2 linked regions of the Marinoscillum sp. 108 genome follow. The protein of the gene in region 2 interacts with the protein of the main gene of each other region in a pairwise test. Links are inferred from orthologs where the notes say so. Each region holds a gene or a part of one and is shown on either strand. Other genes may lie near its edges. The genes, in order: GV030_RS19350 and topA.

Region 1 (6,107 bases), 170 kb from region 2 along the record:
TCAACGGAACACAAATCCAATGAATAAGCTTATTGGTCTGATTTTGATGACTTTCACCATACTCTGTCAGTAGCTGATCTATTTTCCTCATTACTTTTGGGGTTTTGTAGAAGATAACAATGATAACGCATGGTAAGTTTTTGGGAGCAGCAATCTTTATTGTCCTATGATGTCATCGTAATTGGGGCAGGTATCACAGGTCTCTCCACCGCAGCTTCCCTCAAGGAAAAATCCCCAAACCTGAACATACTGGTCATTGAGCGGGGGTCGCTACCTACGGGTGCCAGTACCAAAAATGCAGGCTTTGCGTGCTTCGGTAGCATCTCCGAACTGGTTCAGGACCGGAAGGCACTGGGTGATGAAGGCATGACCAGGCTGGTGAAACGGCGTTGGGATGGCCTGCAGAAAACCATCCAGCGCCTTGGCAGGGACCAAATCGGTTTTTTGCAAAAGGGGGGTTACGAGCTCCTGACAGAAGTCAATAGCCACTACCTGGACGATATGGAGTCGCTGAATGAACTACTCCGCCCGGTTTTTGACCAGCCTGTTTTCTCTCAGACAGATGAAGCCATCGGTACTTTTGGTTTTGCAGGGACAAAGCACCTTATTTTTAATCAATACGAAGGTCAACTCCATACCGGCAAGCTCATCCGATCACTCTGGCAGTACTGTGCGCAATCAGGCATCCAGATCATTACCGGCACAGAAGTGACTGCACTATACTCCCAGGGTGAACAAGTGACTGTGCAAACCAAGAACTATGCATTCAGGGCGGGTGCTGTAGCCGTGTGTACCAACGCATTCACTAAAGAGCTGATCCAAACACCACTGGATCTCACCCCTGGACGCGGCATGGTCATGGTCATTTCTCCGCAGCGTCCTTCCACTATTTCCGGGACTTTTCACTACGACGAGGGGTACTACTACTTCCGCGATTTTGAAGATAAAATCATTTTCGGAGGCGGTAGGAATCTGGCGTTTGAAGAGGAGACTACCACGGAGTTTGGATTCAATGAAAAAATCGAGCAAAAGTTGCATCAAATTTTGAAAGAAATCATCCTACCGGGCAACGCCTACACTGTGGACCTCAAATGGTCCGGAATAATGGCCTTTGGCCAAACCAAAGAGCCTATTCTGCAAAAGGTACAACCCGGAATATACCTGGGGGTAAGACTTGGCGGCATGGGTGTGGCCCTTGGCAGCCTTCTGGGTGAAGAACTGGCAGAGCGGATAGTTAGGGATGGTTTTTGAAAATTGTATTATCTTTTCGTTTTGGCAAAAAAACAACTGATGGCGATTAAGCGAGACCCTACACTTTTAGAGTCCTTTATACCTGTACTTTTTCTAATTATTCTTCTTTCTTTTAATGTGGGCATCTTTGGTGATGCTGCACTGGATGGATCCAATCAGATCGTCCTCATCCTATCAGCGGGCGTTGCTGCCATCGTGGCCATCAGATTGGGTTATCGGTGGGATGAAATTCAGGATGGAATCGTCAGAAGTATTAGCTCAGCCATGACCTCTCTGCTTATTCTTCTGCTCATTGGCTCCCTGGCTGGTACCTGGCTGCTTAGTGGCATCGTGCCTGCCATGATCTACTATGGTTTGCAGATTCTTAATCCCACCATATTTCTTGTTGCTGCGTGCATTGTGTGTTCCATAGTCTCTGTGGCCACAGGAAGCTCCTGGACCACCGCAGCCACCGTGGGCATCGCCCTCATTGGGATAGGTAAGGCCCTTGGAATCTCTGAGGGAATGGTGGCTGGGGCTATCCTCTCTGGCGCCTATTTTGGAGACAAGATGTCTCCCCTCTCCGACACGACCAACCTGGCCCCGGCCATGGCGGGCACTGACCTTTTCACACACATCAGGTACATGGCCATTACCACTGTTCCTTCTATCAGTATCGCCCTCACGATTTTTCTGGTGCTGGGCTTCACCAATGAAACGAGTACCTCAGTGGTGGATACACAGGCCATACTTAATGCCATAGACGATAAATTCTACATTTCTGGCTGGTTGTTCATAGTCCCCGTAGTAGTGGTGGTACTTATCGTACGGAAAATGCCAGCCATTCCGGCTTTGCTTATTGGCACCTTGCTGGGTTCCGTTTTCGCACTCTTCTTTCAGCCACAACTGGTGGCAGAAGTAGGTGAAGGCTTTACAGCATCAGGGATGTTCATAGGCACGATGAAGTCCCTTTATGGCGATATATCCATCGCCACCAGCAACGATATGGTCAACGAACTCCTGAGCTCTGGCGGTATGGCAGGCATGCTGGGTACCATCTGGCTGATCCTCTCGGCTATGATTTTCGGTGGGGTCATGGAAAGCTCCGGAATGCTCAAAAGAATTGCCAAAGCCCTGATCAGTCTGGTCAACTCCACAGGGGCTTTGATCACAGCTACAGTAGGTACCTGTGTGTTTTTTAATGTCACGGCATCTGACCAATACCTGGCCATCGTAGTACCTGGCCGTATGTATGCAGACATTTACAAAAGGAAAGGACTTGCCCCCGAAAACCTCAGCAGAACGCTGGAGGACTCCGGTACGGTAACTTCGGTACTCATCCCCTGGAACACCTGTGGAGCCTACCACTCAAGTGTGCTGGGTGTGTCCACGCTGGTCTATGCGCCTTTTTGCTTTTTCAATATCATCAGCCCCTTTATGTCCATTCTGGTTGGATATCTGGGGTATAAAATCAAAAAACTAAATCCCGCTAAATAAACCTAATGTTTGCAAGTTCGATACCAAAAGAAGACATCAAGCACTTACCCCTCATCAAATTTGAGGGAACTATCCACACTGTGGAAACTATGGAAGCCCTTGATGAGGCCCTGAAAATCATCCGCACTCAGGAAATCATGGGGTTTGATACAGAAACCAAGCCCACTTTCACCAAAGGAGACTATAACCATACTGCGATCATCCAGCTCTCCACCATGACCGACGCATTCATCATTCGCATTAGCGAAATTGGCATTCCTGATCAACTCAAAGACATTCTTGAAGATCAGGGCATTCTGAAAGTGGGGATTAGTATCCGTGATGACATCAAAGAGTTGAAAGCAATGAGGGCATTCAAGGCTGGTGGATTTCTGGACCTGAATGAAGTAGCTAAAGAATTAGGAATTACCCAGATCGGGATGAAGAGCCTAACGGGCATTTTTCTAAAAGCGAGGATTTCTAAAAGCCAGCAAACGTCTAATTGGGAGACCAAGGAGCTCAGTCCGGGTCAGCTCTCCTACGCGGCCACTGATGCCTGGGTGTGTATCAAAATCTACCGGATGCTGATGGACAAGGGCGTCATATAGCCCCCTGTAATACTTGAAAGTCTACTCCCTTTAGCAGGCTCACCTTCTCAGCAAGCACGGGTACATCCTCATCCCGGAGCAACCCCACAAACTGGCAGTCTGCTGTGTACACCTTATCCTCATAATCCACAACAAACTCAGCCAGCGCACGCTCCACCTCTGAGGTCTGCTCATAGCCAAAACTGATAGAAAAGCGCGTTTGGCTATAAATCTTCACTACCTCCACCTTATTGAGGGCATCTTCGGCAGCTATCTTATAGGCACTGATTAGCCCGCCCACACCCAATTTTGTCCCACCAAAATACCGTACTACCACCACCAGGCAGTTGGTTAGCTCTTTGGATCTGATCTGTCCCAGAATGGGATCTCCGGCCGAATGGTTGGGTTCTCCATCATCATTGGCTCGATAGGCCTGCTCTTTAAGCCCGATGATATACGCATAGCAATGGTGACGGGCATCGTAGTACTGCTTGCGCAAAGCCTCAAGGTGTGCCTTGATATCATCTTCGGTTTTCACATGGTAGGCAAATGACAAAAACTTACTTCCCTTCTCCTTGTAGAAACCTTCAGTGGGATGGACAATGGTCTGAAACTCGTTGATCACGGCGCAAAGAAAGTCAGATTAGGTTAAAATGCTCAAAGCTGATCCAGCAAGTCCCGCGCCTCGCTGAGAAGATCCTCAGACTCACCCGATTCCAACACCTTCCTTAGATTATACTCAGCCTGCCCTTTCATTCCTTTCTTGGCATATACCCTGCCCAAACCCAGGTAAGCCAGGGTACGATAATAAGTCCCGTGCCCGGGTATTTCCTGGCCTACCCTCAGGGCCTTTTGATAATCATTCAAAGCCTTATCTGGCTGCCCTTTCACCTTCTCGTGATAGATGCCCATGAAGGATGCGCCTGCCATCTGATAGTAGGGCCGGTCAGAGTTGGACAACTCCTTAATCACCGGCACGGGAGCCTGCACAAAATCATTCTTTGGAGTAAGTGATTCCAGAAGTTTGGCCTTGATATAAAGGTTATTGGGATACGCTTTGGTCAGTTCCCACAAATACGACTGGGCTTTCTGAGGCTGATATTCGTAGCGGAGATAGATATAGGACATGTAGACATAGGCCTCCACCCTGGTCAGTACTGCCTTTTGGGTGGCTTCATTGATTTGCTGAATCCCCAACTCCACATCTCCACTTCTGAAAAACCAGAGCAGCGGTCTGTACACAGGGTATTTTTCAGGATATTTTTCACGAAAGTAGTTGTATACCCCGGTGGTAAGAAGAAACTCGGGAATCTCCTCAGAGAGGTCAAATCCTTTTTTGATAAGATCATAAGCCTTGCTTGCCTCACTCAGGGCTTTCATGTAGTGCCCATCATCGGCGAAGTATTCTGCCAGGAGTCCCCGGGCCGCCATTTCAAAAAATATGGCCTCCGGGTGTGTCTGTCGGCCGCCATCCAGGTAAGCCGCCAACCGGATGGTCTCCCTGAGATGCCCGCTAAATACCTTAAATACCGAATCTACAGTCACAAGGGGTATATTAGCCCAGAGCACCTTGAGGGCACGCATCATTGGCACAGTGGGATGTTTAGGGAGTCTGGCTTCTACTTTTTCAATGTACACATCGGCAGAGTCCTCCTCTACATTGTAAATGAAGTATACGCCTTTCTGTACCAGTTGCATATTGACAGGATTATCGAACAGCTGGGCATAAGATACCTGACAAATAAATAGTAATGTGGCGATGATTACTGTTTTCAATTTGTGCTAAAAGTAGATTTAATTGTACAAAATGAAGGGTAATTTAAAGCAAGCCGGGTAGAACTGGAAACGATCACCTGACTAACTTTAGGGACACAATGAATGTAAGAATAGATGGTCTATGAATAAGGATTTGGGGTTTATGCTTTATTGTCATGAAGATTACGCGAAGGTACAGCACTTTCAAAGTTATCACCGATTTCATTCTGACCATATAGTTTTTTGTGTTGAGTGTATCGATAATAAGGCCATTTGTCTTCCCAAAAGCCCCATTGGTGGATTTACATGTTTTAACGGCCGGAAATCAGATTTCTTACAATTTTACGAAAAATCAGAAAAGTCACTTACTCAAAACGGTATTTCCTCATTGGAAATCACACTTCCGCCCCACTATTATACGGGGGTTCCGGATAGAAGCTGGCTGGAGCAGCTCGGTTTTTCTGAGCGGGTCAGTGAAATTGCTCATTACATTCCCATCAATGGGCCGTTGTGGGAAAAAATCCACACTATGCAACAGAGAAAACTCAAGCAAACTCCCACTTTTGATCTATCGCTGGTCAATGTATCAGAGTTGCGGTCTGTTTACGACTTCATCGCACAATGCCGAAAAAATCAGGGTCTGGAAATCAATATGGATTTTGAAATCTTAGAGCGACTGTTCCGGACATTCCCGGATCGCTATCAGATTTTCACTGCCGAAAGAAATGGGACGCTGCTTGCTGCCGCTATTATGGTGATTCCTATTGAAGGAATCACCTATTATTTCCTACCAGCCACTGCCCCAGCCTATAAAACAGAAAGCCCGATGGTTCACCTCATAGCTTACCTGTACCAGTACTATCAGGAGCGTGGGTTTCAATTCATCGACCTTGGCATTTCGTCTGTCAATACCGCGCCTCAAAAGAGCCTGATCACCTTCAAAGAAAGAATGGGTGGTATCAGAACCACCAGAAGCACTTTCATCAAATCACTCCAATAGCCTTTGGTAATACTGTTCCAGCTTTTGTACCTGAGCAACAGTGCCAAAGTGATCTTCGA
Region 2 (6,205 bases):
CTTTTCCTGCTCTTCTATGGACTTAAGAATCGCCTCCCTGCGTTTATCCAAATCCCTTAGCTGGGCCAGTCGATCCCTTACCGCCGCCACTTCTACTTCATCCATGGTACCTGTGAGTTCCTTCCGGTATCGGGAAATAAAAGGCACAGTGGCACCCCCATCCAATAGGGTGGTGGTGGCTTCTACAAAGCGGGGTTGTAATGAGAGTTCCTGGGCTATCTTAGCAGCGTAATTGATCATGTTGTTGTTTTATAATTGATGTTTTCAAAAGGAGAAAACATCCGGTAATTTTTGTTCTAACGTAATTCGTTTAGGCGTGGTCCCGACAATCGGGCGCCAAAAATATCATTTCTCTGATTTTATCAGAAAGATTGCGTTAGATAAATGAGAATATTTTCAGAAGCAGAAAAATGAGCAAGAAATCTTACAGAAAAGAACTGATAGAATGGACCATTATTGTGGTAGTGGGTCTGACACTTTATGTCACCGGACTGCATACCGAGGTGATCGGACAAATTCAGCGGGTGGTTCTGGCCACAGGAATCATGCAGCCCGAGGCAGATGATGAGAAGGCAACAGCCAGCTACGATCTCAGGCTTTCTAATATCGCCGGCAAACCAGTCAGTTTTTCAACCTTTCGGGGCCAAACGATCTTTCTTAATTTCTGGGCGACCTGGTGTCCACCATGTATTGCGGAGATGCCAGACATAGAAGACCTCTACCAGAAAATGGGGAAGGACGTGACCTTCGTGATGATCTCACTGGATGAAGATCGGGACAAGGCCCGGAGGTTCGTTGACAGAAAAGGATTTGAGCTCCCGGTATACTTCCTGGAGTCTCCACTGCCCTCACCGTACAACCCCAGCTCCATCCCCACCACCTATGTCATCTCTCCGGATGGTCAGGTAGTGCTCACCCGCCACGGCATGGCTAAATATGACACGGAAGAGTTTAGGGCATTTCTCTCCACACTCACACCGAAGTAGTTAGATGGTTTTCTTAAAGCCCACCCCTTTGGAGATCTCTGACCAAGCCAGGTCCTCAAACTCGATCCTGACCAGCTCCCCGGGAGTCATGTCTCCAAAGTTGGCACTTGTGAGGTAATCATAGAGGTAGGAAATGCCGGGGTTATGACCAATGATCAATATCACGCTATCTGCTTCATCCTGTTTGGTGATCAGTTCGAAGAGCGTGCGCACTGAGGCTTCATATATTTCCTCCATGTAATGCACCGGCAATGTGTAATCCAGTTCTTCAGTGAATATCTCGGCTGTTTGCTGGGTTCTGTTGGCGGTACTGCAGTACACTTTGTCAGGATAAAAAGACTTCAACTTCATGGCCTGACCCAAAGACCGAAGCTGAATCACACCATTCACAGTCAATGATCGGTCAAAATCAGATCCCTGGAAACCATACTCGGCCTGTCCGTGCCGCAATAAATAAAGATTCTTAACCATTTCGATTTTTTTTGGTTAACTCACCAGCTAAAGCTAAAGAAACCTTTAAACCCAGAAGGTGCTATTCTTTAGGTAATTAATAAAATTTCAAGATATTTACCACCTTAAAAAATCTGAGCATGGCAAAAAACCTGGTAATAGTAGAGTCTCCGGCAAAAGCAAAAACGATAGAAGGGTATTTGGGTAGCGATTACCAAGTGAAGTCATCTTACGGTCATGTAAGAGATCTCCCCAAAGGAGATAAGGCCATAGACATTGCCAACGGCTTCAAACCCACCTATGAGGTTTCAGCAGACAAAAAGGAGGTCATCAGAGAACTCAAGAAATTGGCGAAGGCAGCTGAGACCATCTACCTCGCGAGTGATGATGACCGTGAAGGAGAGGCCATTTCCTGGCATTTGAAAGAAGCACTGAACCTCAATGACTCCAATACAAGAAGAATTGTTTTTCGTGAGATCACCAAAAATGCGATTCAAAACGCCATACAGAATCCTCGGGGAATTGATATAGACCTGGTCAATGCACAGCAAGCCAGACGAATTCTGGACAGATTGGTAGGTTTTGAGTTATCCCCTGTCCTTTGGAAAAAAGTACGCCGGGGATTATCTGCCGGTCGGGTACAGTCCGTAGCTGTCCGCATGGTGGTAGAAAGAGAGCGTGAGATAGATCAGTTTGAAGCTCAGTCTAGTTTCAAGATCTCGGCCTTGTTTGACCTGGATCAGGGAAAAGTGCTTCAGGCAGAATTGGGCAAACGTTTCAAAACTGAAGCAGAAGCACAGGCTTTTCTCAACCTCTGCACAGGTGCCGATTTTGAAATCAGTAACCTGGAGACCAAACCGGCCAAGAAAAGTCCGGCTCCTCCTTTTACCACTTCTACACTCCAGCAGGAGGCCAGTAGGAAACTAGGCTACTCAGTGTCCTATACCATGTCACTGGCCCAAAAGCTCTACGAGGCAGGTAAGATCTCTTACATGAGAACTGACTCTGTAAACCTGTCACAAGAGGCCATCGCCAGTGCGAATTCGGAAATATCCGGCTCTTATGGCAAAGACTTTATTCAAAACCGGTCTTACAAAACCAAATCGCAATCTGCACAGGAAGCTCACGAAGCAATTCGTCCTACAGATTTCCATGTACAGTCGGTGAGTGCGGGCTCAGCAGAAGGCCGACTTTATGAGCTCATCTGGAAGCGGGCTATCGCCTCGCAGATGGCTGATGCTCAGCTGGAAAAAACAACCGCCACCATCAGTATCTCCACCACCGACGAAGTGCTCGTGGCACGTGGTGAAGTGATCAAATTTGAAGGATTCCTAAAAGTGTATCTGGAGTCCACCGATGATGACGAAGACGAAGAACAAAAATCGATGCTCCCTCCCCTGGCCATAGGGCAGAAACTGGACCTACAGCAAATGCTGGGAAAAGAAGGTTTTACCAGACCTCCGGCCAGATATACTGAAGCCAGTCTGGTGAAGCAGTTGGAAGAAAAAGGGATCGGCCGACCGTCTACTTATGCCCCTACCATCTCTACCATACAGAAGCGTGAGTACGTGATCAAGGAATCACGTGATGGCAAGGAGCGACAGTATGTGGAGCTAGTACTGGCCAAAGGGCAGATCAACAAAACCACAAAAACCGAAATGACCGGGGCAGAGAAAAACAAACTCTTCCCTACCAATATTGCCATGATCGTCAACGATTTTCTGGTAGAACATTTCGAAAATGTAGTGGATTACTCTTTCACCGCAGATGTGGAGAAAGAGTTTGACGACATAGCCAATGGCACCAAAGCCTGGGAGCAAATGATCCAGTCATTTTACGGCAAGTTTCACACGAAAGTGGAAAACACCGATAGTCTGGAACGTGCGGATATCTCTGCGGCGCGGGAGCTGGGCACAGACCCTAAGACCGGCAAAAACATCTACGCACGGATGGGCAAATACGGCGCCTACGTGCAGTTGGGGGAATCACCCGAAAAGGAAGATGACGAAAAGCCTCAGTACGCCAGTCTGAAGAAAGGTCAGTTTCTTGAAAACGTCACCATAGAGGAAGCCCTTGAACTTTTCAAGCTACCTCGTAATCTGGGTGAGTTTGAAGACAAGGTGATGACTGCCGCCATTGGTCGCTTTGGTCCATATATCCGCCACGATGGCAAGTTTGTTTCCCTTCCAAAAGAGATGGATCCCCTCACGGTGACGGAAGAAGAAGCCATAGAGCTGATCCTGGCTAAGCGGGAAGCAGATGCCAACAAGTTTATCAAGACCTTTGATGAAGACCCTGAAGTGCAGGTACTCAACGGTAGGTACGGCGCCTATATCAAGTTTGGGAAGAAGAATGTGAAAATCCCGAAAGACAAGGTACCCGAGGAGCTGACCTATGCCGAGTGTAAAGAGCTGGCAGACAAAACGCCCGAGAAAAAAGGCCGGGGTGGCGGAGCCAGGAAGAAAAAATAATCATAGACAAAAAACACAAAAGGGGCTCCTGAAAATTTTCAAGAGCCCCTTTTTTATAAAGTTGACCGAATCTACTTACACGTAGTTGTTCAGCATCACTGGCATCACCAGTAAAAGAATGTCTTCGTTTTCGTCTTTCTCTACAGGTAAAATGATACCTGCTCGGTTCGGTGCGTTGAGTTTCAAGGTGATCTCTTCCGCGTCCATGTTGTTGAGCATTTCGATCAAAAACTTGGCATTGAAGCCAATCTCGATATCCTCTCCGTCATGCTCACAAGACAATCGCTCACTGGCTTCGTTGGAGAAGTCCAAATCCTCAGCAGAGATCAACAATTCACTACCTGTGATCTTCAACCGCACCTGATGAGTGGTCTTATTGGCGTAAATGGCAATCCGCTTCAGAGAGCTCAGGAGCTCACTCTTGTTGATGTTCATCGCATTCTCATTGTCTGAAGGAATCACGTTCTCGTAATCCGGGAATCGCTCATCGATCAGTCGGCATATCATCTTCACATTGTTGAAGCTGAAGAATGCATTAGAAGCGTTAAACTCAAGGTTAACGTTGGTATTTTCAGAAGGAAGTGTAGACTTCAAAAGCGTCAGTGCCTTCCTTGGAATGATCATATTGTGCGCCATGTCAGAGGCAATATCCACTCGTCGGTATCTAATCAGTCGGTGACTGTCCGTAGCCACAAAGGTGGTATTGGTCTCATCCAGTTTGATGTATACCCCTGTCATTGCAGGTCTTAGTTCATCATTGCTGGTGGCATAGATGGTGCTGTTGATGGCCTGGGCCAGTACTCCCGATGACATATTCACCGCATACCCATCAGACACTGTAGGGATCTTAGGGAAGTCCGTTGCGTTCTCGCCACTTAGCTTGTATCTACCGTTATCCGAATTGATCTCTATGCTATAAGTATCCGCATCGATGGAAAAGGTCACCGGCTGCTCAGGCAAGTTTCTGAGTGTCTCCAAAAGAATCTTGGCGGGAATGGCAATACTTCCATTCTCCTTAGCTTCCACTTCCAGCTCAGTGATCATGCTTGTCTGAAGATCAGATGCAGTGATCGTCAAAGTACCATCTGTGATTTCAAAAAGAAAATTCTCAAGAATAGGCACCACGGGATTCGTTGTGATCACACCATTGATGGCAGAAAGTTGCTTAAGCAGGTAAGATGATGATACTATAAATTTCATGGATTCACGATTTCAATTGGGCGTCAAATTTAACCCGAAATTGTCATTGGAAAAAAATATACCGGAGAATTGGTTTCCCTAATAATAATCTTTCGATTGAATGGTCCCTCAATGTGGTCTGGGTCCTATTTTTTATACTTAAAATCCTCCTTTTTCAATAAAATCTCCTTCATTCGCCTGTCATCTACCACCAGCATGGATCCTTCATAGGTCATTAGCAGATAAAAGCGATCTCCGGATAACTTCGGAAAAATGTCTATAACCACAGGTGCCTCCTGATTGATGGCCTCAATGGTGAGGGTAGCAAGTGGTGGCATTTTAGAGAGGCTGTCGTATTTTTCAAACCGACCGGCACTCAACCATTCGTTGGTCTGAAAGAGTTGAAACAGGTTGAGATAGTTGACCACTGCATTGGAGTCAATGGGGGCAATGTCCTCTACGACAAAGAAGTCCTTGTCGAAATTGATGGTAAAATCTGAGTCATCTGACTGTTGATAATCCAAAGTCAGTTTTTGAATCGTCCTCCAACTGGCATCCACCACCAGCCGATCGCGCCATTGGGCAGGCTTCAGTTCGAAAAGTCCCCCCAGGTACTCATTGTATCCGGGGATGTGCACCTCATAAACCTCCTCACTTCCGGTCAGTGCAAAATAGGTCTTGGTCTTGGTAGGATTTCCCCAAACTCTGAAATTCAACGGGTTTGCCCCGCCTACGGCTACTTCAATACCTTCTTCGGGCTCTATATCCACTGGTTTCTTCACTTTCACCCTCGTCAGGATGGAAAAGAGCAGTTGCCGAACAGACGGGTCAGCAGGATATTGATCATTCACACGCCACTTTCCCGTGTTTTTGGATAATGCCACTCCCTCACCGATCTGGATATTGCTTATTCCCGCAGTATCTGCCAGTATGAATTTGTTTTCGTCAAAAGAGACACCCGTTCGCTGGCTTCCCAAAAAGAAAAACAAGACATTGACCAGCAGCAGTCCCATAAAAATCACCAACAGATTACGATTATGTGTTGTCATGTTAGTACTTGTTTCTGCGTTTTCTCCAAATCATCTTGAGCACTCCAAAAAGCAACAGCAGCACGATGGG

What was found.
Region 1: the proteins of topA (region 2) and GV030_RS19350 interact in binary tests that used the Escherichia coli proteins (3 or more experiments, as listed by UniProt). The link is inferred for Marinoscillum sp. 108 from one-to-one orthologs.

Annotation. Positions count from the first base shown.
Region 1 is NZ_LR734817.1:441,156-447,262, forward strand. The notes cover bases 2,113-5,050. They hold GV030_RS19350 (YigZ family protein), read right to left. Parts: upstream 3,919-5,050; coding sequence 3,307-3,918; downstream 2,113-3,306. Other genes in these bases: nhaC (Na+/H+ antiporter NhaC), read left to right, coding at 2,113-2,727; GV030_RS19345 (3'-5' exonuclease), read left to right, coding at 2,733-3,314; GV030_RS19355 (lipopolysaccharide assembly protein LapB), read right to left, coding at 3,951-5,050. Also shown: GV030_RS19330 (DUF962 domain-containing protein), read right to left, coding at 1-91; GV030_RS19335 (FAD-binding oxidoreductase), read left to right, coding at 130-1,251; more of nhaC, read left to right, coding at 1,291-2,112; more of GV030_RS19355, read right to left, coding at 5,051-5,069; GV030_RS19360 (GNAT family N-acetyltransferase), read left to right, coding at 5,437-6,048; GV030_RS19365 (glycosyltransferase), read right to left, coding at 6,037-6,107.
Region 2 is NZ_LR734817.1:271,637-277,841, forward strand. The notes cover bases 1,206-4,241. They hold topA (type I DNA topoisomerase), read left to right. Parts: upstream 1,206-1,576; coding sequence 1,577-3,907; downstream 3,908-4,241. Other genes in these bases: GV030_RS18505 (histidine phosphatase family protein), read right to left, coding at 1,206-1,457; dnaN (DNA polymerase III subunit beta), read right to left, coding at 3,983-4,241. Outside these bases: GV030_RS18495 (Tex family protein), read right to left, coding at 1-240; GV030_RS18500 (TlpA disulfide reductase family protein), read left to right, coding at 411-986; more of GV030_RS18505, read right to left, coding at 987-1,205; more of dnaN, read right to left, coding at 4,242-5,107; GV030_RS18520 (hypothetical protein), read right to left, coding at 5,233-6,135; gliding motility-associated ABC transporter substrate-binding protein GldG, read right to left, coding at 6,137-6,205. UniProt on the Escherichia coli protein: Releases the supercoiling and torsional tension of DNA, which is introduced during the DNA replication and transcription, by transiently cleaving and rejoining one strand of the DNA duplex.